Regions from separate parts of the Margalitia sp. FSL K6-0131 genome, predicted to be linked through region 1. Evidence: a T-box and tRNA genes for the amino acid it is inferred to sense, from the RefSeq annotation. Region 1 holds a T-box; the other holds one or more tRNA genes.
What was found. A T-box is a leader RNA that pairs with one kind of tRNA and senses whether it is charged. The one in region 1 lies ahead of lysS (lysine--tRNA ligase), so its partner is inferred to be a tRNA-Lys.

Region 1 (15,927 bases):
GGTCCAGGCGGGGGAAGTAATGGTGGAAACGTAGTAGCGAAAGGGACACCATTGGAGTTAAGCAAAAATTCCCAATCTATTATCGGGAAATATTTAAAGCAGGTGCAGATATGAAATTTGAATGGCAGTTTTCTACTCCAGAGGCGGAAGGGATGGATATTAATGTTCTCCAGGAGCTGGATGGATATTTAAAACAACATAAATATCGGCTAGTAAATAGTGTGCTAGTGGTGAAAAATGGGAAAATTGTCGTTGAAAAATATTATAATCAATTCCACGAATTCAGTAGAAACCCAATTAAATCGATTTGGAAGAGTATTCTTGCGATTGCAGCGGGGATTTGTTTAGACAAAGGCTTAATTCAAAGCTTAGATGAACCGATTGGTACACATTTAAAAGAATTTGCGGAAGATAGACATCCTTTTCATAAAATAATTACAATCCGTCATTTGCTCACCATGTCATCAGGCATTTATTGGAATGGAGGAGTTCATTATCATACTCCTATGATGCAACAAATGATGCGAACCAATGACTGGATCAATCATATAGCAGATATAGAAATGGATAGTGTTCCTGGAAGAACGTTTCATTATAAAGAATGGGACGTGATGCTCTTGTCTGCCATTATCGGAAAGGTATACGGCGGAACCTCATTTGACCTTGTTCAAGAGTTTTTATATAAGCCTCTTGACATTTTAAGTGATGAATGGCCACAAAGCCCGTGTGGTTTTTCATATACTGTTATGGAGGGAGAAGAAAAGTCGGATTTATCCGCTAGAGATTTAGCAAAAATAGGTCTACTTATGCTTGGTGAGGGAACTTTTAATGGACATCGAATTATCTCTTCTGATTTTATAAAACAAATAATCAGCCCATCTTTTGAAAATAATACTCAAGGTTCTCTAGCTAATAATCTGTTTTATGGATACCTTTGGTGGCTGACTTCAGATGGGTACCATGGTAGAGGATTTGGAGGACAAGAGCTAAATATAGTTCCGGAGAGCAATTATATATCCGTTGTCCAGGCTACTCCGAGTACTTCAAGTAAAGCGTATGGGGATATCAATGAAAATATATTGATGAAGGCAATTTTGTAAATTACTTTTCAAAAAAGAAAGCTTATTTTGAGTTTCACTTTCCGTTATATGAAGTAACTTAGGGAGTGATAAGGGTGAGGAAAAGCAAAAATTTTTATGCTATTGCTGGAGCCTTTTGGTGTTTCCTGTTCGCCCTCATTAGTTTTTATTGGGCAAGCGGGGGAATGGCAGGAGTGAAAACATTAGGAGGAGTCATTTATCAAAAAGCTTTCGAAAGAGAAAACTCATTCATTGCCATTGTCTGGATTACGGGCTTTATCAAGCTTATTGGAGGATTATTTTTACTATTACTTCTAAAGAAATGGTCAAAAATATTAAAAATTATATTATTTACCATATCTTTAGTGGGAGGAATTTTCTTATTTTTATATGGCTTGGCGAATTTTGTAACCATTTTACTTTCTGTAATCGGTTATATATCACTTCAAATTGAAAATTATGCTGCAAAGTGGAGACTCTTTTTTTGGGAACCATTTTGGATGTTAGGCGGGGTTTTATTTATTCTTTCGGCGTTAAAGTTTAACAGAGAGAATAAATAAAAGACTGAAGTTAAGGAGGATAAGCAGAGCTTGAATACAATTATACCAACACATATAGCGATAATGATGGATGGAAACGGAAGGTGGGGATTACAGCGGGGACTAACGAGAAGTCAAGGTCATTTTGCGGGTGCACAGGCAATGGAAGAAATGATAGATGCATCCTTAGAATTAGGAGTGAAAGTATTAACTTTATATGTCTTCTCAACGGAAAACTGGAAAAGACCAAGTGAAGAGGTTCAATATTTAATGGATCTTCCAGCACAATACTTAGGCCAAAAGTTGCCTGAGTTTAAAATGAAAAATATAAGAATATGTATTTCTGGTGATTTGGATAGGTTGCCTCGACATACCCAATGTGCTTTTAAAAAGGCAGTTCATGAAACTTCAAGTAATAATCAGCTAATTGTTAATTTTGCTCTAAATTATGGAGGCAGATATGAAATATTATCCGCAGTCAAATCTTTAATTAGAGATATAAAAGACTCTAAAGTAGAAATAGAAGAAATAAATGATGATCTAATCAATAATTATCTCTATACCAAAGAGCTTCCAGACCCGGATATTATCATCCGGACAGGTGGAGAAAAAAGGCTAAGTAATTTTTTGCTATGGCAGTCTTCAAAATCGGAATTTTGGTTTAGCGATTTATATTTTCCGGACTTTACTAAAGAAATGCTATTAAGAGCGATTAACGATGTAAATCAAAGAAAATTGGAAGTTAAAAGCTGAATAAGGGAATATTTAAAGAAGAGATAGGTCAATAATAAACTGTGTTTCTAATATTGTGTTAGCTTAAGAAAGGGTGATGTAAATGGTGAAGACAGATAAATTATCCTCCTAAAATCATAAATTAATTTTAGGAGGATAATAAAAATGAAATTTCATCCAATTGATAGAGAAAACTGGGATAGAAAGATCTATTTTGAACATTATTTACATCAAAAGTGCAACTATAGCATCTCAACAAATATAGATATCACAATGTTATTAGAGCAGCTGCGAAATAAAGGGTTAAAACTATATCCTGCCTTTATTTATATGGTAAGCAAAACAGTCAATTCTTACAAAGAATTTCGAACTTGTTTTAACGAAGATGGTGTTTTGGGTTATTGGGATCAAATGGTTCCTAGTTATACCATTTTCCATCAGGATAACAAAACATTCTCAAGCATTTGGACTGACTTCAACGACGAATTTCCTACTTTTTATAATAATTATCAAATAGATTTGGAATGTTATGGTGATTTAAAAGGACTTGATACAAAGGAGAATATCTCAGAGAATACATTCCATATTTCAAGTATTCCTTGGATAAGTTTTACGGGATTCAATTTAAATGTTCATCATGATAATGATTATTTACTTCCCATTATCACGGGAGGAAAATACTTCTATCAGAAAGACAAAATATGGTTACCAGTTTCTCTGCAATTGCATCATGCTGTTTGTGATGGATACCATGCTGGTTTATTTTTTATGGAGCTGCAGCAATTATCCTATCAAAGCAAAGAATGGCTTTCTTAAGCTAACAAAGACCCATGAAGATAGGTTATTCCTAATTGTAGGAATAACCTTAAATTGTAAAATACTACAAGGTAACGTTCATTGACTATAATAGTTTAATATAACTTATTAAAAATGGAGGTGCAATCAGTGGTAAATAAGTATAAAATTGCTTCAAATTTATTCTTTACTCTTTCGGTATTATTGATTGTCATTATGTTATTAAAAAGTTATATTGAATATCAGAATTTTGTTAAACATCCTGAATGGTCAGCACCTTTTTCGACTCATTTATTAGTATTGGTTGTTACTTACTTATTCCCCATCATTATTGCATTAATATTAGCGTATATTTTTAAATATAAGGTAAATAAAAAGTAATTGATAATGTATTGAGAGTGCGCTATTTAAAAAAATTAAACTCTGTTTCTCTGACTACTTGTTAACTACCTTTCTAAAATGCTCTCCATACGCCTCTGATTCCTAAACTTCTCATAAAAATATTGAAATAAATACATGACTACCGATTTTATTAAAAAGAGAATGGATAATCTAAATTTCGAAAGTCTCACTAAGGAGACATATCCAATTTTTTTTAAACAAGGAATCATAAGATAGGTAAAAAAAGCATCGATGAGTAAATTTGTTTTGAAATATAAAGCAAATTTTCCATAAGTATATTTTAAAATCCAAATGGAACCGACTAAAAATGGACCAAATATTAATGGGAATTCCCCAACTATATTAGGTTTAATTCCAATTGGAAACCACCACCATTTTTTCTTTTGGGCTATCATTCCTTCTACAATGAGATAAAAGCACATAAATAATGACCCAGGAAGAAATCTTTTAAACGTTTTTGACCCAATAAATGGGACTGACAGCCAAGGTATGATCGTCATTAAAAAAATATACTTATAAGTGTTTTTCATCTTTTTACATCCCTTTATTCCGATTAGATAGTTTTATTTTTCCTATTTTCATACAAGTTATGTGAGAATGTTTTTTCTCAATCATTTCTTGCCCTAAGCCTTCGTAAATATATACAAGGCAAAGGAGGAGATATGAAATTGGCAAAAAAGTTGATATCCGAATGGGAGGAGCATTTTTTTTGGTTAGAGGTTTTGCAGGATCATGCTTTTTTTGTGAGAGATCATCTATCTGTAAGTGAAGTTGAATATGTTCAAACGGCACAACAGTATATTCAACTATTTGGAAATTTGCTTGGAATGTTAGAAAATATTCCTAAAACACGTAACACTGCGGATGAATTAATGATTGAGTTTTCGCAGCAATCTTGGCAAGTATCTAGAGGATATTTTGAATTTGAAGGAAGGCTTCAATCACTCAGAATCGATAATAAGGTTAATTTAAATTTATCCCCAACCTATTTAAACGGAACATTGGCAGAGAATCAGGAATACTTACGCATTTTAAGCTATTTAGTCCAGGGAGTGAAGCCTGAACCACTTTCTTTAGTAAATCTTATGGATTTATGGTTAGAAGATCAATTAGGGCATGCTGTTTTATGTAGAAATTTACTCGATCCAATCGAGGTTTTCCAATCAAAGCAAATAGACGGTTTTATAAATAAATATCAAGTTTTCATTGTTCAAAATCAACACTTAAAAGGTTATTTAAGATTTAAAGAACCAGGTTTTGAACGGCAGCAGGAATTTGCACATGAGGTTGGGTTAACAACCTTGGAAATGAGTCGATATATATACAATATGGTAACAAAGTATAAAGAAAATAAGCTTTTAAATAAAACTACTTTACGATTTTTAGAACATCATTTTCCGGAAACATGTTATTTTATTAAAAAGTTAAGCTACTATGATCCAAGTATACGAGAACCTGCAAGTCAATGTTCACTAAGAAGACCGACGTATTTATCGAGCAGATGATGATACTTGAGAAAAAAGGTGAAAAACAATGCAATTAAGATGGAATATAAGTATAATAATGATGAAATCAAAATAAGTGGTAACAAAGGAGGTATATAAATGGCAAATACAATCTTGTTGCCTAATACTTCAGCTACTCATGCAAAGCCTATAATGGAAAAGGCGATTCTTTGCATGGGGCAAAACAAATAATTATCGCCATTTTTATAAAGGCTTTGCACCTTATTTGCTACAAAATAAATAAGGGGCTGGCTAAATTGAAATATGTAAAGGCAAGCACGGTTTTACCGGAGAAGCTTATTATGGAAATTCAAAAATATGTGCAGGGAGAAACCATATATATCCCAACAACGGATTCTACCCGAAAAAAATGGGGGACTAAATCCGGCGGGAGAAAATTCATCGATAAGCGGAATGATGAGATTAAAGATGCATTTTGTAATGGAATGTCTGTTCAAGATTTGGCAGATGAATATTTTCTCTCTGTTGAAACCATTAAAAAAATCATTTATTCAAAGCGCTGATATCTTCAGTGCTTTTTTAAGAGATAAGAAAGTATAAGTTTTTTGTGACAAATATTATTTAACAAGTATAGACCATGTCTAGCTCCAGCGCCTATCGGCTAGCGGATTTCTCCGTCTCCTCCCTACGATAAGTCAACATCAGGTGAAAATGGCAGTTCAATTTTCAATAGCTCGTGAACTACCTCACTGTGTTTCCTTTATCTCAGTCGAAGACTACGAAATCCGTACGCCGATGATCAAGGCGCTTGCGCTTTTCTTATGTGTATTTTTTTTATAATCGTTTTCTACCTATTAATAATCCTCCTCATCATTTAAATTAGAAAGCAGTAGATAGGGAGGAATTAAAATGGAAGCATTTATTCGTGTTGATCAGTTCCAATTCATTAAAGTTCAAACGCAAATTCTTATAAATGGGCATGCAAGCGTTAATGACAGAAATGTATTAAACGCATTAAAATCATTAGCTAGTGACAAAGTGTTTAACCTGTTTACCAATTTAGATGATGAACAAAAACGATTATTAGAACCAATTAAAGAAATAGAGGACACAGCACAAGGTGATGATTTTATAAGAAAAATAAAGCCCTATGTTATTCCTTTTAAAAAGATAACAGAACAATCATTGAAAAAACTATTCCCTAAAGCAAAAAAATTAAAACTTCCGTCTTTAGTTGACATTGACTTACAAGAATTGAGTTATTTGGGGTGGGATGATAAGGGGACAAATAAAAAATATTTGATTGTTCCTCAACAAAATAAACTTATTGGCTTTTCTGGGACATTTACTCCTATAACCAAAAAAGGTGTTTGTATGCTTTGCAATCATCACTCGGAGGTCGGATTATTCATGTCGGAGAAAAAAGGCAAGATCCAAGGAACGTTTGTGAGAAGAGGGAACTATATTTGTCAAGATAGTTTGAAATGCAATGAGAACTTAATTTCTCTTTCGAAATTGGAGGATTTTATTAAGCTTCTAAATGGCAAAGAATCTTAATATAAGTAAGGGATTCCTGTTAATCGGGAATCCTTTTTTTGTTTTATAAAAAAATTCTTGTTTATTGTCGAAAGAAAATAGGTAAAAAGACGTAAAATAATGAAATAACATGAAAGATAATGAATTATTTCATTGACAATGTTGAACTATACTGAATAAGATGGAATTAATGAAATTCTGAAAGGATGTTTTTACATGTTGGCTGAGGAACGCAGACATAAGATACTGGACATCATTGAAAAGGAAGGTCGTGTCATTGCAAAAGATCTAGCCGATATGTTTGAGATATCCATAGATTCAATTCGAAGAGATCTAACGATAATGGAAGAACAGGGTTTGCTTCAAAAAACATATGGGGGAGCGATTCTAAATAATCCAACCCCTAAGGTACGTACATTGCCACAACCTGAATCCACAAGATATGGATTGGGGGCTGCGCATCAAAATGCGATATCTAAGTTTGCTGCCTCTTTCATCCATGTACATGATACTGTATTTATTGGTGGTGCCGGCATTCAATTTGGAATGTTAAAGTATTTACCATCTGATTTTCCATATACCGTTATTACAAATTCCATAAAAATTGCAGAAGTAATAAGAAAACGAGAAAATATCACTTCCTACTTAATTGGGGGAAAATTAAGAGCTGAATCTGCAGGAAGTATGATTGATACGCTCGCTATCGAAATGGTTCGAAAATTTACCTTAGACATAAGTTTTTTAACTGGAGGAGGTATTGATTCACTCGGCATTAGTACTGCAACTCCAGAAGGAGCAGCATTTACTCATGCTGTTTCCCAAGTTTCACGGAAAAATATTTGTTTAGCTCCACATGAAAAGATTGGGCATCGTATGTTTGTCATGTCTGTTCCAATTGAAGAAATTGATTTAATGATTACGGATCAAGGTGCACCGGAGCTACCTATTCAGGAAATAAAAAGAAAACATGTTAAAGTTGTATTCGCAGAAGAGAAGGAAACGGAGTGTGTAAATGATGAAATGGCTTAAAGTAGAACAAACACCGCAATTACAAGGAAGCGTAAAAATACCAGGGTCCAAGAATAGTTCTTTAGCCTTGCTTGCTGCAGCTTGCCTTGCCGATGATACTGTTATATTGAAAGGAATTCCAAATATATCAGATTATCGTGTAATTTGTGAGATTGTCAAAGAAATGGGAGTTGAAATAGAAAGAGATACTGATGACGCAGTGCATATCAACTCCAATAAAATTTTCCATACAACGATTGATCCTAAGAAATCATCCTCCTTTAGAACCGCATATTATTTTATCGGTGCATTACTGTCCAAGTTTGGAAAAGTGTCACTTGGTTATCCAGGAGGAGACAATTTTGTTAGCCGTCCCATTGATCAGCATATAAAGGCTTTAGAAAAAATGGGAGCGAAATTCACATTTCATGAAGATTATTACGAAGTGGAAGCGGAAGAATTAACAGGTGCAACCATTTATTTTGACACCATAACATCTGGTGCAACCATCAACAGCATGCTTGCAGCAGCCCGTGCAAAAGGGACCACTATTTTAATGAATGCAGCCCGTGATCCCGAGGTAGTGGATACTGCTATGCTTCTCAATAAAATGGGGGCAAATATTAGCGGTGCTGGAACGGATACGATTAAGATTACTGGGGTTTCACAATTGAATGGTTGTACACATACGGTTATACCAGATCGATTAATTGCTGGCGCGTTTTTAATTTCTGCTGGAATGACTGGTGGTACGGTTACGGTCCAAGACATTGTACCGGAGCACTTAAGGACTTTTATATCTAAATTACAAGAGATTGGACTAGAATTTATGGTAGAAGGAAATACCATTACTTCCTACTCGACTGGAAAAATTAGAGCAACAAGAGTTCGGACAGGTATGTATCCGGGATTTCCAACAGATGTGCAGCAGCCTTTGACTGCCCTTCTTACGCAAGCGGATGGGAAAAGTATCATCAGTGAAAAGGTCTATCCTAATCGTTTCAATCACGTCCAACAATTAATAAGAATGGGAGCGGATATTAAAGTTCGTTCAGGTGTTGCCTTTATAAAGGGAAAAACACATTTAAAAAGCTCCGTCGTTCACGCATCCGATATTCGTGCAGGGATATGTTTAATACTCGCAGGTTTGGCAGCAGAAGGTCAAACAGCGATTACTGGGGTACAGCATATTGAACGCGGGTATGAAAATGTGGTAGAAGCCTTTCAATCACTAGGGGCAAGAATTACTTTACAGGATTCTAACCTTTCACATAATGACATCGAGAAAGTTGGAGGTGTTTATCATTCCCTATAAATGGCTGGAATGGGCACAAAGAATCCAGGCAATTTCTCAAGCAGGTCTAACCTTTTCGAACAATGAATATGATAAAGAACGGTATGAAGAATTGAGAAGTATTAGTTCTGAAATTGTGGAAGAATATACGGATCATGAAATGAAGACCATTAAGGAATTATTTACAGATGAAACTGGTTATCCAACACCAAAAGTGGATGTCCGCGGGGTATTGTTCCATGATAATAAAATACTGCTGGTAAGGGAAAAAAATGATGATAAATGGTCTTTACCAGGTGGATTTTGTGAGGTAGGGTTATCTGCAAAAGAAAATGTTGTGAAAGAAATAAAAGAAGAAGCTGGCTTTAATGTTAAACCGACAAAATTACTTGCATTGTTTGATATGAGAAAACATGGGCACTCTCCACAGGCATTTCATTATTATAAAATTTTTATTCAATGTGAAATTATTGATGGTCAAGCGAAAACCGGTATTGAGACTAACGATATTGGCTTTTTCAGTGAGAAAAATTTGCCACAGCTTTCAGTGAAAAGAAATACAATGTCTCAAATTAAAATGATGTTTGAGTTTTTAAGAAATCCAAATAAGGAAACAATCTTGGATTAATTTCATTGCCGCTTCTTTAATGCCTATAAGGAAGGATTGATCTAGATTGAGCGAACCTAAACATTTTGTGTCAGCTGGTGCAGTTGTTATAGACGATGAAGGAAAGTTATTGCTTATTCGCGGACCAAGAAGAGGCTGGGAACAACCTGGTGGACAAGTTGAATTAGGTGAATCTATCGAAGAAGCGGTCAAAAGGGAAGTAAAGGAAGAAACAGGGATAGATATTGAAGTTACAAAATTTTGCGGCATCTATCAAAATTTGCAAGCTAATGTTTGCTCAACGTGTTGGTTAGGCAAAGCTATTGGTGGAGAATTACAAACGTCCAGTGAAAGTTTAGAGGTAGGCTTTTACACCATTGAAGAGGCTTTAAAGATGGTAACATGGCCAACTTTTAAAGACAGAATACTAAAAAGTTTAAATGAAGGTGAACATCCGTTTTTTGTGGCATTTTGAAAGGGAAAGTGGGAAGGGCATGGATAAAATATTAAACTATTACAATCAATTCGATGAGTGGGGAAGATTGGATAGAGAGCCCATCGAATTTCTTGTAAATTGGCATTTTATTGAAAAATATTTACCTCCTATTGGAAGTGTTCTTGATAATGGTGCCGGACCAGGAAAATATTCTATGAAATTAGCTAAAAAAGGCTATAAAGTAACCCTTACAGATTTAACTCCTAAACTAGTTCAAATTGCTGAAGTTAAGGCGGAAGAGCTTGGTTTAACCGAACGATTCGATGGCTTTTTTACCGCTGATGCTCGTGACCTTTCAATTTTTTACGATCTCCATCTTCTCGGTATCTCTTCCCATTTATTATACATTGGAAGAAAGAAATAATTTACGATTTAGTTAATGAATAAAATTCAAATATTTTTTTGAGGAGAAAAAATGATATTAGTCAGCTCTTGTTTAGCAGGATTAAATGTTAGATACAATGGGACAAATTGTTTGGATAATAAAATTCAAAAATTAATAGATGAGAAACTGGCATTAACCGTATGCCCAGAACTTCTAGGTGGTTTTTCTATTCCAAGAGAACCCGCAGAAATTGTCGGCGGTAATGGAGAAGATGTTTTAGATGGTAAAGCTAAAGTGGTTGAAAAATCAGGTAAAGATGTAACAGAATTGTATGTAAAAGGTGCATATGAAACTTTAAAAAAGGCACAAGAGGTTAAAGCAAGTGTTGTCGTTCTTAAGGAGTATAGTCCTTCTTGTGGAAGCTCAATGATTTATAATGGAGAATTTAAAGGTAAGAAAATAGCTGGTAATGGAGTGACATCTGCCTTGCTTAAAAGGAACGGAATTAACGTTGTTTCAGAGGAGAGACTGGATGATTTTCTATAAAATAAATATAAAAGTACAGGGACGGTTCATTTGTTTTAATGATGCAAAAGAACCGTCCCTTTGCATAAAAATGAAACAAGGCTAATGACTGTGTGCATAAAATTATTTAGAGTAGCACCAAGGGGGAATTTATTTGTTTCGGTTTTTTCTAATTGCAGGATTAGTTTGTATTTTTGTTTCAGGTATTTATATAGGGGCTTGGACGGATGGAGACAGACAACGAGCAAATTTTTATTCAGAAACTCCCAAAAATAGAAAGCAAAGAGTGAATATTGGTCTTTTATTTGGATTAATTGGAGTAATATCTTTGTTGATTGCAGGAATCATTTATTTTAACTAGAATAATACACTTAAAACAAGGGGGATATGTTATGAAACTGAATTTTAAAGAAGCTATCGAAATATTAGAGCGTACACCGCAAACATTAGAGTGTTTTTTGTCCGGTTTGTCTGAAGGATGGTTGAAATGTAATGAAGGTAAAGATACTTGGAATGTCAGGGAAGTAGTGGAACATTTAATAGAAGCGGAGAAAAATAATTGGATTCCAAGATTGGAATGGATTCTTCAAGTAGGTGAAAATCAAGTATTCCCTCCTTTTGATCGTTTTTCGCATTTAAATGAAAAAAAGGAGCAAGCATTAGACCAAATTTTAATGGAATTTAAATCAATTAGAACACAAAATTTATCAACACTTAAAACTATCATTAATCCTGAAATGCACTTCGATTTGACAGGTGTACATCCCGAATTCGGTCAGGTGAAATTAAGTGAATTATTATCCACATGGGTGGTTCATGATTTAACACATATTGCCCAAATTGTCCGTATAATGGCTGAAAGATACAGAGAAGACGTTGGACCATGGAATGCTTATTTGGGGATTTTAAATAGGAAATGATTCCATTTATATTTTGGAGGTAACGATTTTGAGCATGATCTGTAACCAGAAACTTCACATTTTTGAATTTTATTGTTGAAAAGGATAAATGAATTTGTTATCATCATTTCCAATAACTAGAGAGCGACGAAGAGATAAGTAAATAAGAAGGAACATTACAGAGACCCTCGGTTGGTGAAAAGAGGGATGGAAATTCTTATTGAAAAAAGCCTCTGAGCTTCGTACGGAACTAAGTACATACTTAGGGATGCTGCGACGGTTTCCCCCGTTATAGGGATAGGGTATCGCATTTAATGCCGTACCTGATGAGGCTTATTGAGCAATCAATAAGCAAACTGAGGTGGTACCGCGAAGTCAAACTCTCGCCCTCAAGATTGAAAATCTTGGAGGTGAGAGTTTTTTTTGTTCTTCTAAAATCATTTAAAATGAGGTGAAAAAAATGCATTGGGCATTTCAAATTGCAGAAAAACTAATAGAAAAGTATCCAGCAAAGAATGTTTTTATCTGTGCATCCGGTATCAGTCCTTCAGGTTCTGTTCATATTGGCAATTTTAGAGAAATCGTAACGACGTTTTTCGTTGTTAAAGCACTAGAAAGCTTAGGCAAAAAAACAAGGTTCATTTTTTCCTGGGATGATTTTGACAGACTGAGAAAGGTACCACAAAATGTTGCTTCAACGTACGAATCATACATTGGCATGCCTTATTCAGAAGTTCCAAGTCCTTCAGGTAAAGGTTCCTATGCTCAATATTTTGAAAAACAGTTAGAAGATTCGTTACAAGCTTTTGGAATTGAACCTCAGTTTATCTATCAGAGTATAGAATATCGCTCTGGAAGATATTTATCCCATATACAAACCGCGATGAAAAAGAGAAGAGAGATTTATGACATCCTTATGCGATTTAAAACGGAGGAACCAGCAATAGAAGAAAGAGAAGATTTTTATCCGTTAAGTTTATATTGTCAAAGTTGTAATAAAGATACTACTACCATTACTTCATTTGATGAAAACTCAGGTAATTTGGAATACCGGTGTATCTGTGGAAACAAAGATATGCAAACATTGATGCACTCAAACAATCTAAAGCTTAATTGGAAAGTAGATTGGGCAATGCGTTGGATGGCAGAGGATGTAATTTTTGAACCTGGCGGCAGGGATCATTCATCTGCAACTGGCAGTTATAATGTTTCTAAAGTGATGGCGAAGGAAATTTTTCAATATGAAGCACCGGAATATATTGCATATGAGTTTATCGGATTAAAAGGTATTAAAGAGAAAATGTCCAGTTCTTCCGGAAACGTTATTACACCAAATGAATTATTAAAGGTATATATTCCTGAACTTATCCTATTTATGTTTGCAAAGTACAAACCAAGTTCTGCTTTCAATATTGGATTAGATGAAGATGTACTGCGAAATTATTCCGAGTTTGAACGGTATAGAACTTCTTATGAACGAGGCACATTAACAGATGAGGATATTAAGATTTCATTAGAATTAGCGGGAGTGAAAGGGATAAATAGACAACCGAATTTCAACCAAGTGGCAGGTATCTTCCCACTTATTGATTTTAAAATGAATGCATTACAAACATTTTTAAGACAAAATGGCGATGATTTTACCATAAAAGAGATAAAGCCAATAAGCGATAGAGTTTCCTATTGGATTAAGCATTGGAATCAACAGCGCTTAGTAAAAATAAATCAAGAGAGAAATACCACGTACTACAAAACTTTATCGCAGAAGCAAAATGAAAAAATTGACCAGCTGGCAAAGCTTCTTTCAACGGAACAAACTTTGACAGGAGACGCTTTACTGAGCAGAATTTATGCCTTATGTCATCATGAAAATAAAAAGAAAATGCGAGAATGCCAAAAGAAATTATTTGAAGATGTATATCAGTTATTAATCAACGAGGACAATGGACCTCGCTTTCCAATCCTTTTTAGTGCGATAGGAAGAGAAAAGGTGATTGAATTACTTACATTTAGTAAGTAGTGAAAGCCTCAGCTTTAAGTGGAGGCATTTTTTTACTTACGAATGAAACATATATAATGTTATTGCGTATATTTTTTATGAGATTATTTCTAATTGGGAATAGAAAGTGCTGTTCTATCTATAAGTCATTGTAATAAAAGTATATTTATTCTAAATCCTAAGGGGAGTTGAAATAATGACGATAGTATTAGAGTTATTGAGAATTATTTTTATAATGTTCCTTTTTGTTGGTGCTATTGTTTCGATGATCCATAATTTGTACTCAAAAATTGGAGTGAATTCTGACTATTATTTATGGATGGAGTTTATTGCAACTTTCCTCCTGTTTTTTGTTCTTTATAGAAATAAATTGCAATTTAGTGGTTGGTATAAAGGTAGAGGGAAAGAAAAACTTCCAAAGAATATAGCAAAATGGCTAGTTATTTGCGCTATATTATTATGGATATTACCACTTTTCCTTAGCCTCTTCTTAAAATAACCAGTATGGTCGGGATATATAATAGATCTGAATGCTAGTGCTTATATTTGAGATAGGCATTAGGAATTTTGTGTTACAATTCAGTTTATATAAAAAAAGAAGGTTGGGACTTTTTTTAAAGTCCCACCTTTTTTAATGGACGCCTACCGCGTCATATGCATTTGAGACGGCTTGCACTTCTGGAGATGGTTGGCCATTCTTATCAGGATAGAGATCTCGTGCTGCTTGAGTAACGGCTTGGCGCATTTGGCTAAAGTCGGAAGAGGAAGTTAAGTATAGGGTTAAAGCACGATAGAAAATTTTCTCTGCTTTTGATTTTCCAATTCCGTTTACGGTTACACCGTAGTGAGTGCCTCCTGCAGTAATTAAATAGGCTGCTTTATTATTAATACTACTGTTGATATGGACTCCGCCATTGTCGGCTGTCCCCAAATAGCGTTGATCATAGTGATCAGGATAATAGCCAGATTCTGTATATCCACCAATGTATATAGAAGCTGGATCACTCAATGAACGTAAACCATCCCCTGCTTTATCCGGTGTATAGATATCTTCTCCCATTAGCCATAATCCATCATCCGTTTTATTCTCAATAAAAGATCCCATAATATCTGCCATGGATTCATTAAGGGCTCCTGATTCGCCTTCATACTCTAAATCAGCGGTATTGGATATTACACCGTGGGTCATTTCATGACCAATAACATCTAACCCACCCGATAAAGATATCATATTTTTACCGTCTCCATCTCCGTAGAGCATTTGTTTTCCATTCCATGCGGCATTATTCCATTTATCCCCTATGTGAACAGTTGAGATAATTTTCATTCCCTTATCATCCAAAGAGTTTCTTTTAAAAGTTTTTTGATAGTAATCAAAAACTTTATCTGCATTTATATGTGCTGATACTGCTGCGGGATCATAGAAGAATGTAGATGGGCTTGATACTTCACTTCCCGTGTAGCCAAATAATGCTGAGAAGATGATAAAAATATTAGTATCTAAGTGATTGGCCGTAAATGTGTTAATTCCATTACCGCGTGTTCCATCAAATAAATAACTCTTTCCATCAGTGCCATTATTTATCGCAGGAAAAGCTTGCATCTTGCCAAAAACATCCATTCCGCGTCCTTGAATTGGTGTCCCATCGGTTTGAAGTCCCGCCTCTTGGATAGCATTAAAACTATGAATAATATCTCCGTTGGTGGCATCAATAAAGTAATGCCAATATCCAGGAGCAGGAGTCGAAGTGGATGCTTTTACTTGATATGCAAGATAGCTCTTACCTTTATATGGGTAAATGATTAGCTGCGAATCGATGTCGCCATCGTAGTTTTTAACCTCTCCTATTTGTTTTTCAATGTCTTGTTTGGCAACATCAACAGCTTTTTCATTAGAGATGGAGGCAGTTGTAGACATTACGCTGCGTGCTGTTAAAGTAGGTGTTACTTTACCAAAGTATGCAAACACATTATTGTCCTTATCCAGTGCAATAGTTTGATCGGATCCGTAAATTGGGATGCCATTAAATTGTTGAACTGTACGCACATGATAAGTTTGAGTTTCTTTGTCAAATTGTTCATGAGTAATTTTATACTGATCCTTTATATCTCCGGACGATTTAAATAATTTACTTTTTGATTGTAGAAATGCATATACAGCTTCTTGTTTGCTAAGACCTTTTGGGGCTTCCCATGTTCCAATAATAGAGGAAGGGGTTTTTAAT
Region 2 (15,927 bases), 2.0 Mb from region 1:
ATGAGCAAAACCGCATTGGGGTGGCTATTGCTGATATCATAGGAAAAGGGGTCCCTGCGGCTCTTTGCATGTCCATGATCAAATATGCGATGGATAGCTTAACGGATATCCAGCATCAACCAAGCCGATTGCTTGAGGATTTAAATCGCGTCGTGGAGCAAAATGTGGATCCAAGTATGTTTATTACCATGTTTTATGGGATGTATGACCCTAATGCACAGCAATTTCATTATGCATCAGCAGGGCATGAGCCGGGATTTTTCTATGATGCAAGCAAGGGCCGATTTTTAGATCTGGAAGCAGAAGGTTTGCTTCTTGGAGTAAATAAAAAAACTCGTTACCAGGGATATTCCAAAAAACTGCAAATTGGAGATATGATTATTCTTTTATCTGATGGTGTTACAGAGTGCAGAACGGACACGGGATTTATTGAAAGAGAAGCCATCGTTTCATACATACGAAAAAACATTGATTTACCAGCTAGTGAAATAGTGAATACCGTATATAAAGAATTGGAAAGGCTGCAAGCATTCCAGCTGCGTGATGATTTTACGTTGATTATTTTAAAAAGAGTAAAATAAAAGGTTTGACTGAATGGTAAACAGGGTAAAGAGTAAAAGCAAACATGGTAAAGGGGTGGAGTTATGAATTTGACTACAAACATACGAGAAACAGATAACCAAGTGCAAATGGATGTGAACGGTGAGATAGATGCATATACAGCACCGAAGCTTAGGGAGGCATTGAAACCGTTTGAAGGAAAAAAGTCTATACATGTGATGGTTGACCTTTCAGATGTCACTTATATGGATAGTACAGGCTTGGGAGTGTTTGTAGGACTATTTAAACTGTTAAGAGAAAATGAAGGGAGCTTAAAATTGACAGGCTTGTCACCGCGTCTTAAACGTTTATTTCAGATAACTGGTTTAGCAGAGATTATGGACATTAATACCGAGGCAGAGGGTGTGTAAAAAAATGGGGGCATTTGAATACATCGAGATGAAAATACCTGCAAAACCTGAATATGTTGGTATTATTCGCTTAACACTTTCGGGTATTGCCAGTCGCATGGGATTTGATTACGAAAATATTGAGGATTTGAAAATTGCCGTAAGCGAGGCAATTACAAATGCCATTCAGCACGGATATAAAGGGAGTAAGGAAGGGCAAATTTCCATTACCTTTGGGATTTATTCCGACCGATTAGAAGTTGTGGTAGTTGATTCAGGAAAAAGCTTTGATTTTGAAAAAGTAAAAGGAATGATAGGTCCATACCATGAAAGGAACCAAACGGATCTATTGAATGAAGGGGGATTGGGTCTGTACTTAATTAAGAGTCTCATGGATGAAGTAGAAATTCTTCAAAACGAAGGGGTAACTGTCGTCATGACAAAGTACCTTGAAGGAGAGCAGGTGGAGACCGATGGGAAAATTGTCTCAACCTAAATATATGGAATCAAATCAGGTGACCAACTTGATTAAATCATTTCAAAAGGATGGGGACGAAGAGATACAAGAAAAACTTGTAAAGCATTTTGAGAGGCTAGTTGATTCGATTGCGCGAAAATATTCAAAGGGAAATCATTATCATGAGGATATTTTTCAGGTTGGAATTATCGGTTTGCTAGGAGCATTGAAAAGATATGATGAATCATTTGGGAAGGGCTTTGAAGCTTTTGCTGTTCCAACTATCATTGGGGAAATAAAACGATTTTTACGTGATAAAACATGGAGTGTGCATGTCCCAAGAAGAATTAAAGAGCTTGGTCCGAAAATTAAAAAGGCCGCGGAGGAATTAACAGTAGAATTGCAGCGGTCACCTAAAATTGCAGAAATTGCCTTAAGAATAGATGTATCCGAGGAAGATGTTCTTGAGGCAATGGAAATGGGGAAAAGCTACCAATCTCTGTCTGTAGATCATTCCATTGAAGCGGATTCAGATGGAAGCACTGTCACGTTATTAGATATAGTAGGAAATGTAGATGAAGGATATGAAAAGGTAGATCAGCGCTTAGTTGTCGATAAGGCATTACACGTACTAAGTGATCAAGAACGCCAAATTATCCAATATACTTATTTGGAAAATAAAAGCCAAAAAGAAACAGGTTTGAAGCTTGGGATATCCCAAATGCATGTATCAAGACTACAGCGTCGTGCTATAAAAAAATTACGTGAAGCCATTTTTGAGGAAGATACAATAGATTCGGAGAAATACTTATCATGATGCAAATTCAACATAATTTGATGGAAGCAATTGCTTTTCAAACAGCAAAAGAAGGAAAGGATTATTGTGGAGATAGCTTTTTTATGACCGTAAAGAATGACATATTTTTATGTATATTAGCTGATGGACTTGGAAGCGGGAAAGCCGCTTTTGAGGCATCCTCATCTGTTGTAGATTTTGTAAAGGAACACCTGGAATTAGATGTGGAAACACTCATACAAGAATGCAATAAGTTACTAGTAAATAAAAGAGGAGCAGCCGTTTCGATAATGAAAATCGATTTACGGAAGCGTGAATTTATTTATAGCTGCGTCGGGAATATTCGTTTTTTTTTATACACACCTTCCGGGAAAACAATGTATCCTCTACCGGTGACAGGCTATTTATCGGGAAGACCGCAAATTTACCGGACACATCGTTTTTCTTATGAAACGAATTCTCGTTTTTTGTTACATTCGGATGGATTAAAGCTTTCTAATTCAAAAACATTTATTCAAAGCGGACGTCCTCTTGAGGCGATCGCTAATGAAATAGAACGAGACCATATTCGGAAGACGGATGACTCTACTTTTATCCTTGGAAGCTTGCTATAGGTTGCAGGCTTTTTCACTGCTTAGGAATTTATAAAATTGAACCTTTTGGATAACTTTTTAAAAAGTTGTCTACGTCTAGCTTCAGCGCCTATCGGCTAGTGGATTTCTCCGTCTCCTCCCTACGATAAGTCAACATCAGTTCGCGAACTACCTCACTGTGTTTCCTTTATCTCAGTCGAAGACTACGAAATCCATACGCCGATGGGCAAGGCGCTTGCGCATTTGTTCCTTTTTTATAGAAAATGGTAAAATAATAAGGGTCTCACAATAATTCAATAATGGTGGAAATGGGTGAATTGAATGGTTGAACAAACAGTAGCAACAAGAGATGAACAATTAAAAAAGCAATTAGCTGTGGAATTGAAATTTTCCTCTAAACAGATAAATACAGTCATTTCTTTACTTGATGAAGGAAATACCGTTCCGTTCATTGCAAGATATCGAAAAGAGATGACGGGAGCGTTGGATGAGGTTCAAATCAGAGCTATTATGGAGCGATGGACCTATATTCAAAATTTGGAACAAAGAAAAGAAGAGGTTATTAGATTAATTGGAGAGCAGGGAAAGCTTACAGATGAGTTGCAACAAAAAATAATCGCTGCAGATAAGCTTCAAACGATAGAGGACTTGTATCGACCATATAAGCAAAAACGTCGTACAAAAGCAACCATTGCAAAAGAGAAAGGATTAGAACCGCTGGCGGAATGGATGATGACCTTTCCGACAACCGGTAATGTAGAAGAGAAAGCTGCACAATTTATTTCGGAAGAGAAGGAAGTACATACAGCAGAAGAAGCTATAATTGGCGCGAAGGATATTATTGCAGAATGGGTGTCGGATGAGGCTTCCCATCGGGAGTGGATTCGACGTGATACATATAAAACCGGAATCATTTCCTCCTCTGTGAAAAAAGCAGAAAATGATGAGAAAAAGGTTTTTGAAATGTACTATGAATACGAAGAACCGATTAGGAAAATTGTTCCCCACCGAATTTTAGCCTTAAATCGCGGTGAAAAAGAAGATATATTGCGTGTATCCATACAGCCAGAAATAGAAAGAATTATCGATCAGCTTTCTAAAAAGGTAATAAAAACGTCTCATTCTATTACTGCTATTTATGTTCAACAAGCAGTTGAAGATGCTTATAAACGATTGATCCAGCCGGCAATCGAAAGGGAAATTCGTAATGAGCTAACGGAAAAGGGTGAAGATCAAGCGATCCATATCTTTTCCGAAAATTTACGAAACCTTTTATTACAGCCACCATTAAAAGGGAAAATGGTATTGGGGGTAGACCCCGCTTATCGAACCGGCTGCAAATTGGCAGTAGTAAATGAAACAGGAAAAGTATTGTACATAGGTGTCATTTACCCACATCCACCAAAAGCAAAGCCAGAAGAAGCGAAAGAAAAAATTATCAAGATCTTAGAAGAGTACCATATTGAAATCATTGCGATCGGTAATGGAACTGCTTCTCAGGAAACAGAGCAATTTGTAGCAGGAATTCTGAAAGAGGTAAAAAACGATATATCTTATATTATTGTTAATGAAGCGGGTGCAAGCGTTTATTCTGCATCTGATCTAGCGCGGGAGGAGTTTCCGGACTTGCAGGTCGAGGAAAGAAGTGCGGTATCTATTGCAAGAAGACTTCAAGATCCTCTAGCGGAATTAGTAAAAATTGATCCAAAATCCGTAGGGGTCGGCCAATATCAACATGATGTTTCGCAAAAGAAATTAAATGATTCTTTAACATTTGTGGTGGAAACCGCTGTAAACCAAGTTGGGGTGAATGTAAATACAGCTTCACCTTCACTTCTACAATATGTAGCTGGTTTAAGTAAAACTGTAGCTGGAAACATTGTTAAAGTTCGGAATGAGAGTGGTCGGTTCGTTAATCGAAGGCAATTAAAGGACATTCCTCGTTTAGGAGCAAAAACGTATGAGCAATGTATCGGGTTTCTGAGGGTAACAGATGGGGACGAGCCGCTTGATAAAACCTCTATTCACCCTGAAAGATATGAAGAAGTAAAAGCATTGTTGAAAAAGTTGAATTTTACCACTGCAGATATTGGTTCTGAAAAATTAAAGGCTGCAATTGAAGCTCTGTCTATTCAAGAGATTTCGAATGAATTAGGAATAGGAGAGCTTACCTTACGAGATATTATAGATGCATTAAATAAACCGGGACGTGACCCGAGGGATGAATTACCTAAACCACTATTGAAGAAAGATATTTTAAAACTAGAAGACTTAAAGCCTGGAATGGAAATGCAAGGTACAGTAAGAAATGTTGTTGACTTTGGAGCATTTGTGGATGTAGGAGTAAAAGAAGATGGACTAGTCCACATTTCAAAATTAAGCAATCAATTTGTCAAACATCCGCTTGATGTTGTATCTGTTGGGGATATTGTTACTGTGTGGGTTGAAAACGTTGATACTCAAAAAGGAAGATTATCCCTTACAATGCTGAAAAAATAAGTAAGACTGCAATAGGTCTGTTACTTTGGAGAACATTGTGTGAAAAAAAACGACCGAAACGCGTACATGTTTGGTCGTTTTTTGAATTTAGCGGACAGAGGTTCCGTTATCTGCGAGAAAATGGGTTGTTTCCTTCGATTTGCGGACACAAGTTCCGTTATTTAGCAAAATATCAGTAATTTCAATGTGTTTTTTCGCGAATAACGGAACCTCTGTCCGCTTAGTCATGAAATTGAGGTCATTTTATCAAAATAACGGATTCTCTGTCCTCTAATATTATATAGATAGATCGGTAAGACCATGAAATATCAATTGGATTTTTCATTGTTCTGGTTTGTGTAAAAAAACCAGCATTGATTTAATAGTTTAATTTGATATCGATTTTTTTCATTAAACGCCCTTCGCATTTGATTCTGAAACCAGATTGGCATATCGAAACCTCCTTGATTGATAAGTAGGTTAATACCTAGTATATGTTATAATGGGTTGTCATGTTCATTTTGAGTTGTTTAAAAAGGGGAGTTTAAGATTGGACAATCTAAAGCTTCAAAAACTTGTTGAGGATATTTCAATCACTTTTTTTGGAAAGCCATTTAAACATTATGCGTTATTCAATCCGAGATTGCGAACAACTGGTGGACGCTATTTATTGAAGAGCCATAATATTGAGCTTAATTATAAGTATTTTGAGGAGCATGGAATGACGGAACTCATTGCAATCATTAAGCATGAATTATGTCATTATCATCTTCATATAGAAGGAAGAGGCTATCAGCATAAGGATTATGATTTTAAGGCATTGTTAAAACAAGTTGGAGGTTCGAGATTTTGTACGCCTCTTAAAAATGTAAAAACAAAAAGAGTGACTGTTCTTCATTTGTATGAATGTACGAACTGTAAAACCCTGTATAAAAGAAAGAGAAAAGTGGATACGACTCGTTATGTATGTGGAAAATGCGGAGGAAAGCTAAATAAAGCAAAATAATAGTGTCGTAAAAAAGTTTTTTTGAAATTGGGTTGACACATGGCCTGTTCCTCATTATAATTTTAAGAGTCGAGATTGAAATAATATTCCGCAGTAGCTCAGTGGTAGAGCTATCGGCTGTTAACCGATCGGTCGTAGGTTCGAATCCTACCTGCGGAGCCAATATGGGGAAGTACTCAAGTGGCTGAAGAGGCGCCCCTGCTAAGGGTGTAGGTCGCGTAAGCGGCGCGAGGGTTCAAATCCCTCCTTCTCCGCCATAATTCATTAGTTGTTATGGCCCGTTGGTCAAGCGGTTAAGACACCGCCCTTTCACGGCGGTAACACGGGTTCGAATCCCGTACGGGTCATTAGAAATTCATAATATTGGTCTGGTAGTTCAGCTGGTTAGAATGCCTGCCTGTCACGCAGGAGGTCGCGGGTTCGAGTCCCGTCCAGACCGCCATTTTTAATGGGGTTTGAAATTTGTTTTAGTATATGCTATGATGAATTTCCTTTCTTTTAAAATCAATATTGGGCTATAGCCAAGTGGTAAGGCAACGGACTTTGACTCCGTCATTCGCTGGTTCGAATCCAGCTAGCCCAGCCATTTTTTTATTTTTGAAAACTTTAACGAGCCATTAGCTCAGTCGGTAGAGCATCTGACTTTTAATCAGAGGGTCGAAGGTTCGAGTCCTTCATGGCTCACCATTTTAACGTGGATTTTCTTTCTGTAACGCGGGTGTGGCGGAATTGGCAGACGCACCAGACTTAGGATCTGGCGCCGCAAGGCGTGGGGGTTCGACTCCCTTCACCCGCACCAAAATTTACTATTGAAATTTATCTAGCTGTTTGTTATAATGTTTTTTGTCACTTTTAATAAATGCGGTCGTGGCGGAATGGCAGACGCGCTAGGTTGAGGGCCTAGTGGGGGCAACCCCGTGGAGGTTCAAGTCCTCTCGGCCGCACCAAAGTTTTTTGCACAGCAAATTAACTTTCTATAAATAATTTCACTATAATGCGCCCATAGCTCAATTGGATAGAGCGTTTGACTACGGATCAAAAGGTTAGGGGTTCGACTCCTCTTGGGCGCGCCATAAAAAAACTATTCAAGCGAGTATATTATTGTTTTGTATACTTACTTCAATCGGGAAGTAGCTCAGCTTGGTAGAGCACATGGTTTGGGACCATGGGGTCGCAGGTTCGAATCCTGTCTTCCCGACCATTATGAAATTTAAATATGCGGGTGTAGTTTAGTGGTAAAACTACAGCCTTCCAAGCTGTTGTCGTGGGTTCGATTCCCATCACCCGCTCCAAAAAAAGATTTTAAAAAGTTGTTGACATCTTCTTCTGGAGATGATAAACTATAAAAGTTGCTTCACAAGAAGCGGCAAATAATTGATCTTTGAAAACTGAACAGAACGAAACGTCAATGTTTTAAATAATGAGCTATATCAAACACTTTTTTGGAGAGTTTGATCCTGGCTCAGGACGAACGCTGGCGGCGTGCCTAATACATGCAAGTCGAGCGGACTTTTAAAAGCTTGCTTTTAAAAGTTAGCGGCGGACGGGTGAGTAACACGTGGGTAACCTGCCTGTAAGACTGGGATAACTCCGGGAAACCGGGGCTAATACCGGATAACTTCTTTCCTCGCATGAGGAAAGATTGAAAGATGGCTTCGGCTATCACTTACAGATGGACCCGCGGCGCATTAGCTAGTTGGTGAGGTAACGGCTCACCAAGGCGACGATGCGTAGCCGACCTGAGAGGGTGATCGGCCACACTGGGACTGAGACACGGCCCAGACTCCTACGGGAGGCAGCAGTAGGGAATCTTCCGCAATGGACGAAAGTCTGACGGAGCAACGCCGCGTGAGTGATGAAGGTTTTCGGATCGTAAAACTCTGTTGTTAGGGAAGAACAAGTATCGTTCGAATAGGGCGGTACCTTGACGGTACCTAACCAGAAAGCCACGGCTAACTACGTGCCAGCAGCCGCGGTAATACGTAGGTGGCAAGCGTTGTCCGGAATTATTGGGCGTAAAGCGCGCGCAGGCGGTTTCTTAAGTCTGATGTGAAAGCCCACGGCTCAACCGTGGAGGGTCATTGGAAACTGGGAGACTTGAGTGCAGAAGAGGAGAGTGGAATTCCACGTGTAGCGGTGAAATGCGTAGAGATGTGGAGGAACACCAGTGGCGAAGGCGACTCTCTGGTCTGTAACTGACGCTGAGGCGCGAAAGCGTGGGGAGCGAACAGGATTAGATACCCTGGTAGTCCACGCCGTAAACGATGAGTGCTAAGTGTTAGAGGGTTTCCGCCCTTTAGTGCTGCAGCTAACGCATTAAGCACTCCGCCTGGGGAGTACGGCCGCAAGGCTGAAACTCAAAGGAATTGACGGGGGCCCGCACAAGCGGTGGAGCATGTGGTTTAATTCGAAGCAACGCGAAGAACCTTACCAGGTCTTGACATCCTCTGACAACCCTAGAGATAGGGCGTTCCCCTTCGGGGGACAGAGTGACAGGTGGTGCATGGTTGTCGTCAGCTCGTGTCGTGAGATGTTGGGTTAAGTCCCGCAACGAGCGCAACCCTTGACCTTAGTTGCCAGCATTCAGTTGGGCACTCTAAGGTGACTGCCGGTGACAAACCGGAGGAAGGTGGGGATGACGTCAAATCATCATGCCCCTTATGACCTGGGCTACACACGTGCTACAATGGATGGTACAAAGGGCTGCGAGACCGCGAGGTTAAGCCAATCCCATAAAACCATTCTCAGTTCGGATTGCAGGCTGCAACTCGCCTGCATGAAGCCGGAATCGCTAGTAATCGCGGATCAGCATGCCGCGGTGAATACGTTCCCGGGCCTTGTACACACCGCCCGTCACACCACGAGAGTTTGTAACACCCGAAGTCGGTGAGGTAACCTTTTGGAGCCAGCCGCCGAAGGTGGGACAGATGATTGGGGTGAAGTCGTAACAAGGTAGCCGTATCGGAAGGTGCGGCTGGATCACCTCCTTTCTAAGGATAATGGAAAACCACTTACGTGGTTACAAGAAGACGTTTATAAGTTCTGTTCAGTTTTGAAAGGTCAATCCTTTCAAATATATTGTTATAAATTAGAAACTATTAAGAAACTTTTTCTAATTCTAACAAAGTTTTTTGCTCCTGCGGCAAAGCATATTCGAGGATGATTAGGTTCACCTCGGAGCAAGTCAGCATGTAGCAAATTCTCTGACGTTTAATCATGATGTGATTGAAGTCAGTAGCCTTGTTCCTTGAAAACTAGATACTGATAGAAGAAACCAAGTAAAACCGAGAATCGCCACTTTATGGATTTCATCCAATTTAAAGTAGTAATAACCTTATAGGTTAAGTTAGTAAGGGCGCACGGTGGATGCCTTGGCACTAGGAGCCGATGAAGGACGGGACTAACACCGATATGCTTCGGGGAGCTGTAAGCAAGCTTTGATCCGGAGATTTCCGAATGGGGGAACCCACTGCTCGTAATGGAGCAGTATCTTTACCTGAATACATAGGGTAATGAAGGCAGACCCGGGGAACTGAAACATCTAAGTACCCGGAGGAAGAGAAAGCAAACGCGATTTCCTGAGTAGCGGCGAGCGAAACGGAAGAAGCCCAAACCAAGAGGCTTGCCTCTTGGGGTTGTAGGACACTCTATACGGAGTTACAAAGGAACGGAGTAGATGAAGAGGTCTGGAAAGGCCCGTCAAAGAAGGTAACAACCCTGTAGTTGAAACTTCGTTCCCTCCAGAGTGGATCCTGAGTACGGCGGGACACGTGAAATCCCGTCGGAAGCAGGGAGGACCATCTCCCAAGGCTAAATACTCCCTAGTGACCGATAGTGAACCAGTACCGTGAGGGAAAGGTGAAAAGCACCCCGGGAGGGGAGTGAAAGAGAACCTGAAACCGTGTGCCTACAAGTAGTTAGAGCCCGTTAATGGGTGATAGCGTGCCTTTTGTAGAATGAACCGGCGAGTTACGATTTCATGCAAGGTTAAGCTGATGAAGCGGAGCCGCAGCGAAAGCGAGTCTGAATAGGGCGAATAAGTATGAGGTCGTAGACCCGAAACCAGGTGATCTACCCATGTCCAGGGTGAAGGTAAGGTAACACTTACTGGAGGCCCGAACCCACGCACGTTGAAAAGTGCGGGGATGAGGTGTGGGTAGCGGAGAAATTCCAATCGAACTTGGAGATAGCTGGTTCTCTCCGAAATAGCTTTAGGGCTAGCCTCAAGATGAAGAGTATTGGAGGTAGAGCACTGTTTGGACTAGGGGCCCTCATCGGGTTACCGAATTCAGACAAACTCCGAATGCCAAATACTTATGCTTGGGAGTCAGACTGCGAGTGATAAGATCCGTAGTCAAAAGGGAAACAGCCCAGACCACCAGCTAAGGTCCCAAAGTATACGTTAAGTGGAAAAGGATGTGGAGTTGCTTAGACAACCAGGATGTTGGCTTAGAAGCAGCCACCATTTAAAGAGTGCGTAATAGCTCACTGGTCGAGTGACTCTGCGCCGAAAATGTACCGGGGCTAAACGTATCACCGAAGCTGTGGATGGACACCTGACAGGTGTCCGTGGTAGGAGAGCGTTCTAAGGGCGGTGAAGCTAGACCGGAAGGACTAGTGGAGCGCTTAGAAGTGAGAATGCCGGTATGAGTAGCGAAAGAAGGGTGAGAATCCCTTCCACCGAATGCCTAAGGTTTCCTGAGGAAGGCTCGTCCGCTCAGGGTTAGTCGGGACCTAAGCCGAGGCCGAAAGGCGTAGGCGATGGACAACAGGTTGATATTCCTGTACCACCTCTTCACCGTTTGAACGATGGGGGGACGCAGGAGGATAGGGTAAGCGCACTGCTGGTTATGTGCGTCTAAGCAGTTAGGCTGGTTACGAGGCAAATCCCGTAACCGTGAAGGCGGAGCTGTGATAGCGAGGGAAATATAGTACCGAAGTTCCTGATTCCACACTGCCAAGAAAATCCTCTAGTGAGGTGAAAGGTGCCCGTACCGCAAACCGACACAGGTAGGCGAGGAGAGAATCCTAAGGTGAGCGAGAGAACTCTCGTTAAGGAACTCGGCAAAATGACCCCGTAACTTCGGGAGAAGGGGTGCTCTGGTAGGGTGCAAGCCCGAGAGAGCCGCAGTGAATAGGCCCAGGCGACTGTTTAGCAAAAACACAGGTCTCTGCGAAGCCGCAAGGCGAAGTATAGGGGCTGACGCCTGCCCGGTGCTGGAAGGTTAAGAGGAGGGGTTAGCGTAAGCGAAGCTCTGAATTGAAGCCCCAGTAAACGGCGGCCGTAACTATAACGGTCCTAAGGTAGCGAAATTCCTTGTCAGGTAAGTTCTGACCCGCACGAAAGGCGTAACGATCTGGGCACTGTCTCAACGAGAGACTCGGTGAAATTATAGTACCTGTGAAGATGCAGGTTACCCGCGACAGGACGGAAAGACCCCGTGGAGCTTTACTGCAGCCTGATATTGAATTTTGGTACAGCTTGTACAGGATAGGTAGGAGCCTTTGAAGCCGGAGCGCCAGCTTCGGTGGAGGCGTCGGTGGGATACTACCCTGGCTGTATTGAAATTCTAACCCGCACCCCTGATCGGGGTGGGAGACAGTGTCAGGCAGGCAGTTTGACTGGGGCGGTCGCCTCCTAAAGAGTAACGGAGGCGCCCAAAGGTTCCCTCAGAATGGTTGGAAATCATTCGTAGAGTGTAAAGGCACAAGGGAGCTTGACTGCGAGACCTACAAGTCGAGCAGGGACGAAAGTCGGGCTTAGTGATCCGGTGGTTCCGCATGGAAGGGCCATCGCTCAACGGATAAAAGCTACCCCGGGGATAACAGGCTTATCTCCCCCAAGAGTCCACATCGACGGGGAGGTTTGGCACCTCGATGTCGGCTCATCGCATCCTGGGGCTGTAGTCGGTCCCAAGGGTTGGGCTGTTCGCCCATTAAAGCGGTACGCGAGCTGGGTTCAGAACGTCGTGAGACAGTTCGGTCCCTATCCGTCGTGGGCGTAGGAAATTTGAGAGGAGCTGTCCTTAGTACGAGAGGACCGGGATGGACGCACCGCTGGTGTACCAGTTGTCTTGCCAAAGGCATCGCTGGGTAGCTATGTGCGGAAGGGATAAGTGCTGAAAGCATCTAAGCATGAAGCCCCCCTCAAGATGAGATTTCCCATAGCGCAAGCTAGTAAGATCCCTGAAAGATGATCAGGTTGATAGGTTCGAGGTGGAAGTGTGGCGACACATGGAGCTGACGAATACTAATCGATCGAGGACTTAACCAAAATAGAGCGATTCTCTTTACTTCTTCTTCTACAGTATTTAGTTTTGAGGGAACAAACCTCACAACAAAAAAAGTTATTTTGCCTTTGGCAAAAAACTAAGGTCTGGTAATTATGGCGAGAAGGTCACACCCGTTCTCATCCCGAACACGGAAGTTAAGCTTCTCAGCGCCGATGGTAGTTGGGGGCTCTCCCCCTGCAAGAGTAGGACGTTGCCAGGCTTTTGCTTTTATAGTATTTATATTACCGTCGCGGGGTGGAGCAGTCCGGTAGCTCGTCGGGCTCATAACCCGAAGGTCGCAGGTTCAAATCCTGCCCCCGCAATCATATGTGAAAAACGAAACTTTAAGTTTCGTTTTTTTCTTTATAAAAAGATTTTATGGCAATGGAGGAATAAACTTATGCTTCATATAAGGGATGCCGCTGTAACAGATTTAGCAGCAATGCTAGAAATTTACAATGAAGCAATACGAAATCTTTCTGCAACGTTTGACCTAGTTGAACAAACAATAGAACAACGGATGGTTTGGTATAAGGAGCATAGCGGAAAATACCCGTTCATTGTTGCTGAAATGGATGGGAAAGTTGTAGGCTATAGTTGTTTAAGTAAATTTAGGGATAAAGAAGCGTACTCCCAAACAACAGAACTATCCATATACCTTTCATCTGATTGCAGAGGAAAAGGTGTCGGAAGCGTGTTAATGCAAGAAATTCTGATTCGGGCCGCAAAAGATGGATATCATACTATCATTAGCGGGATTACTGGCGGTAATGAGGCAAGTGTAAAGCTCCATGAAAAGTTTGGATTTGAATTTGTGGGCTGTTTTAAAGAAGTGGGATATAAATTTAATGAATGGCAGGATGTTCATTTTTATCAACTTATTCTTTAAGATATGTGTACGACTGTTGGGACCCCAGCAGTTTTTCTTTTGAATTATGGTTAAAAGTTAAAAAGACTTGTACGCTTTGCTCATTTATTGGTATTGAGGTAAACTAGCAGTATAATGATTTCCTTAGGACGTATAATCCTAAGGCTTTTTAATAAGTCTTTTATTATTTTATATAAATTTTTTAGCTAAAACGCTACTTTTTAGAGGAGATCGGTATGCAGGTTTATGAATGGATTTCAAATGGACCAGAAGAAACGTTTGTATTTGCTAAGAAATTAGCATCAATGCTTCAAGAAAATGATTTGATATTATTAGAAGGTGACTTAGGGGCAGGAAAAACGACTTTTACCAAAGGAATTGCTGCTGGTTTGGGAATACGCAGAACTGTAAATAGTCCTACCTTTACCATCATAAAGGAATATCACGGCAGACTTCCTCTGTTTCATATGGATGTATATCGTATACAGGATTCCTATGAGGATCTGGGGTTTGATGAATATTTTGAAGGTGGAGGAGTGACCATAGTTGAATGGTCCAAGATGATTCAGGAGCAACTGCCGCCTGATTATTTGGAAGTCACCATCACACATCAAGGTGATCAAATAAGAAAATTGGAATTTAATCCAAAGGGACAGCGATATGAGTCTTTGTGTAAGGAGTTATTTAAATGAAGGTACTAGCAATTGATACATCGAACCAAGTACTGGGGATTGCCCTTCTAGAGGAAGGAAAGGTTATTGGTGAGTATATAACAAATTTGAAAAAAAATCATAGTATTAGAGTAATGCCGGCTATTCAACATTTGCTTCAGGATTGTGATACATTGCCGAAGGAGTTGGAGAAAATTGTTGTGGCAAAAGGACCGGGTTCCTATACGGGGGTAAGGATTGGTGTAACGATTGCGAAATCATTGGCATGGAGCTTAAAGATACCGCTTGTAGGCGTGTCTAGCTTAGCATTAATGACCGGTGTCGGTCGTTATTTCGATGGATATTTATCGCCGTTGTTTGATGCAAGAAGGGGACAGCTATACACAGGCTTGTATAGATATCATGAAAATAAACTGGAAACAGTGAAGAATGATTGCAATATATTAGCGGTTAATTGGGCGGAAGAACTAAAGAGATTAAACAAAAAAATATTATTTATTGGTCAGGATGCTGCACTTCATCAATCAGTGTTAAGAGATGTACTAGGAAACTATGCGGTATTTGCGGAAATAACAGAAAACAATCCTCGTCCTAGCGAATTAGGTCTTTTAGGGATGGATATGCCAGGTGAAGATATCCATACCTTTGTACCAAATTATATAAGGTTAGTGGAAGCTGAGGCAAAGTGGTTAGAGGCACATAAAAATGATGATGTTGGGTCAGGGGATTAACATGTCACATATTACATTTCGCAAAGCAACTCTGGATGATTTAGATGGAATTATCAAGGTGGAGTTGGAATCATTCACCCTTCCATGGTCCCGGGAAGCTTTTTACAATGAGTTCGTGAATAACCAATTTGCACATTATTTTATCTTAGAACATAATGGCAACATAATTGGCTATTGTGGGGTATGGATTGTCGTGGATGAGGCACATATCACAAATATCGCTATATCGCCGGAATATCGCGGTTTAAAATTGGGTAAAAGTTTGATGAAAAAAATGATGGAATTTGCAAGACTTCATCGTGCCCACTCTATGACCTTAGAGGTTCGGGTTACCAATCATATAGCACAATCATTATACCGAAAGCTTGGCTTCCAGGATGGAGGCATTCGAAAAGGCTATTATACGGATAATCATGAAGATGCTTTAGTAATGTGGGTGAAATTATAATGGAAAAAGATCTTATCGTACTAGGGATAGAAACAAGCTGTGATGAAACGGCAGCATCCGTTATCAAAAATGGGACGATTATTTTATCAAATGTTGTTGCTTCTCAAATTGAAAGCCACAAACGGTTTGGCGGTGTTGTGCCGGAACTGGCATCCAGGCATCATGTTGAACAAATAACAATTGTGATAGAAGAGGCATTAAAGGAAGCTGGGATTACACTAGCAGAATTAGATGCAATTGCTGTAACGGAGGGGCCAGGATTAGTTGGAGCATTATTAGTTGGGGTCAATGCTGCAAAGGCAATAGCTTTCGCTAACAATATCCCATTGGTAAGTGTTCACCATATAGCTGGTCATATTTATGCAAATAGACTAATAAAGGAAATGACTTTTCCATTATTGTCACTTGTTGTTTCGGGAGGTCATACCGAAATAGTCTATATGGAGGAGCATGGAGAGTTTAAGGTAATAGGGGAAACAAGGGACGATGCTGCTGGGGAAGCCTATGACAAAGTAGCCAGAACATTGAACTTGCCATATCCAGGTGGTCCGCATATTGACCGCCTTGCTCATGAGGGGACACCAACTATTGATTTGCCGCGTGCATGGTTGGAAGAAGACTCCTATGATTTTAGTTTTAGCGGCTTAAAATCTGCGG

Region 2: it encodes a tRNA-Lys, which carries the amino acid that the T-box ahead of lysS (lysine--tRNA ligase) is inferred to sense. The anticodon was not compared.

Annotation. Positions count from the first base shown of each region.
Region 1 covers NZ_JBBOZS010000001.1:3,162,688-3,178,614, reverse strand. Annotated here, with positions in the region: gene NSQ59_RS15640 (hypothetical protein) at 1-114, shown strand, start outside; gene NSQ59_RS15635 (serine hydrolase domain-containing protein) at 111-1,100, shown strand; gene NSQ59_RS15630 (DUF3995 domain-containing protein) at 1,175-1,639, shown strand; partial or broken gene NSQ59_RS15625 (isoprenyl transferase) at 1,664-2,371, shown strand; gene catA (type A chloramphenicol O-acetyltransferase) at 2,516-3,166, shown strand; gene NSQ59_RS15615 (hypothetical protein) at 3,296-3,526, shown strand; gene NSQ59_RS15610 (hypothetical protein) at 3,592-4,077, opposite strand; gene NSQ59_RS15605 (DUF2935 domain-containing protein) at 4,216-5,052, shown strand; gene NSQ59_RS15600 (CD3324 family protein) at 5,310-5,576, shown strand; gene NSQ59_RS15595 (FusB/FusC family EF-G-binding protein) at 5,923-6,570, shown strand; gene NSQ59_RS15590 (DeoR/GlpR family DNA-binding transcription regulator) at 6,766-7,578, shown strand; gene murA (UDP-N-acetylglucosamine 1-carboxyvinyltransferase) at 7,565-8,872, shown strand; gene NSQ59_RS15580 (NUDIX hydrolase) at 8,862-9,479, shown strand; gene NSQ59_RS15575 (NUDIX hydrolase) at 9,526-9,933, shown strand; gene NSQ59_RS15570 (class I SAM-dependent methyltransferase) at 9,953-10,318, shown strand; gene NSQ59_RS15565 (DUF523 domain-containing protein) at 10,370-10,825, shown strand; gene NSQ59_RS15560 (DUF5316 family protein) at 10,959-11,165, shown strand; gene NSQ59_RS15555 (DinB family protein) at 11,197-11,724, shown strand; T-box leader at 11,842-12,097, shown strand; gene lysS (lysine--tRNA ligase) at 12,164-13,723, shown strand; gene NSQ59_RS15545 (hypothetical protein) at 13,899-14,201, shown strand; gene NSQ59_RS15540 (M4 family metallopeptidase) at 14,334-15,927, opposite strand, start outside.
Region 2 covers NZ_JBBOZS010000001.1:5,174,275-5,190,201, reverse strand. Annotated here, with positions in the region: gene NSQ59_RS25425 (PP2C family protein-serine/threonine phosphatase) at 1-581, shown strand, start outside; gene NSQ59_RS25420 (anti-sigma factor antagonist) at 645-971, shown strand; gene rsbW (anti-sigma B factor RsbW) at 976-1,446, shown strand; gene sigB (RNA polymerase sigma factor SigB) at 1,424-2,224, shown strand; gene NSQ59_RS25405 (PP2C family serine/threonine-protein phosphatase) at 2,221-2,817, shown strand; gene NSQ59_RS25400 (Tex family protein) at 3,118-5,295, shown strand; gene cmpA (cortex morphogenetic protein CmpA) at 5,604-5,726, opposite strand; gene NSQ59_RS25390 (SprT family protein) at 5,825-6,280, shown strand; tRNA gene NSQ59_RS25385 (tRNA-Asn) at 6,368-6,442, shown strand; tRNA gene NSQ59_RS25380 (tRNA-Ser) at 6,447-6,537, shown strand; tRNA gene NSQ59_RS25375 (tRNA-Glu) at 6,556-6,627, shown strand; tRNA gene NSQ59_RS25370 (tRNA-Asp) at 6,646-6,722, shown strand; tRNA gene NSQ59_RS25365 (tRNA-Gln) at 6,792-6,866, shown strand; tRNA gene NSQ59_RS25360 (tRNA-Lys) at 6,892-6,967, shown strand; tRNA gene NSQ59_RS25355 (tRNA-Leu) at 6,995-7,079, shown strand; tRNA gene NSQ59_RS25350 (tRNA-Leu) at 7,142-7,227, shown strand; tRNA gene NSQ59_RS25345 (tRNA-Arg) at 7,277-7,353, shown strand; tRNA gene NSQ59_RS25340 (tRNA-Pro) at 7,405-7,481, shown strand; tRNA gene NSQ59_RS25335 (tRNA-Gly) at 7,499-7,572, shown strand; rRNA gene NSQ59_RS25330 (16S ribosomal RNA) at 7,720-9,270, shown strand; rRNA gene NSQ59_RS25325 (23S ribosomal RNA) at 9,620-12,554, shown strand; rRNA gene rrf (5S ribosomal RNA) at 12,656-12,772, shown strand; tRNA gene NSQ59_RS25315 (tRNA-Met) at 12,802-12,875, shown strand; gene NSQ59_RS25310 (GNAT family N-acetyltransferase) at 12,953-13,441, shown strand; gene tsaE (tRNA (adenosine(37)-N6)-threonylcarbamoyltransferase complex ATPase subunit type 1 TsaE) at 13,657-14,112, shown strand; gene tsaB (tRNA (adenosine(37)-N6)-threonylcarbamoyltransferase complex dimerization subunit type 1 TsaB) at 14,109-14,822, shown strand; gene rimI (ribosomal protein S18-alanine N-acetyltransferase) at 14,824-15,270, shown strand; gene tsaD (tRNA (adenosine(37)-N6)-threonylcarbamoyltransferase complex transferase subunit TsaD) at 15,270-15,927, shown strand, end outside.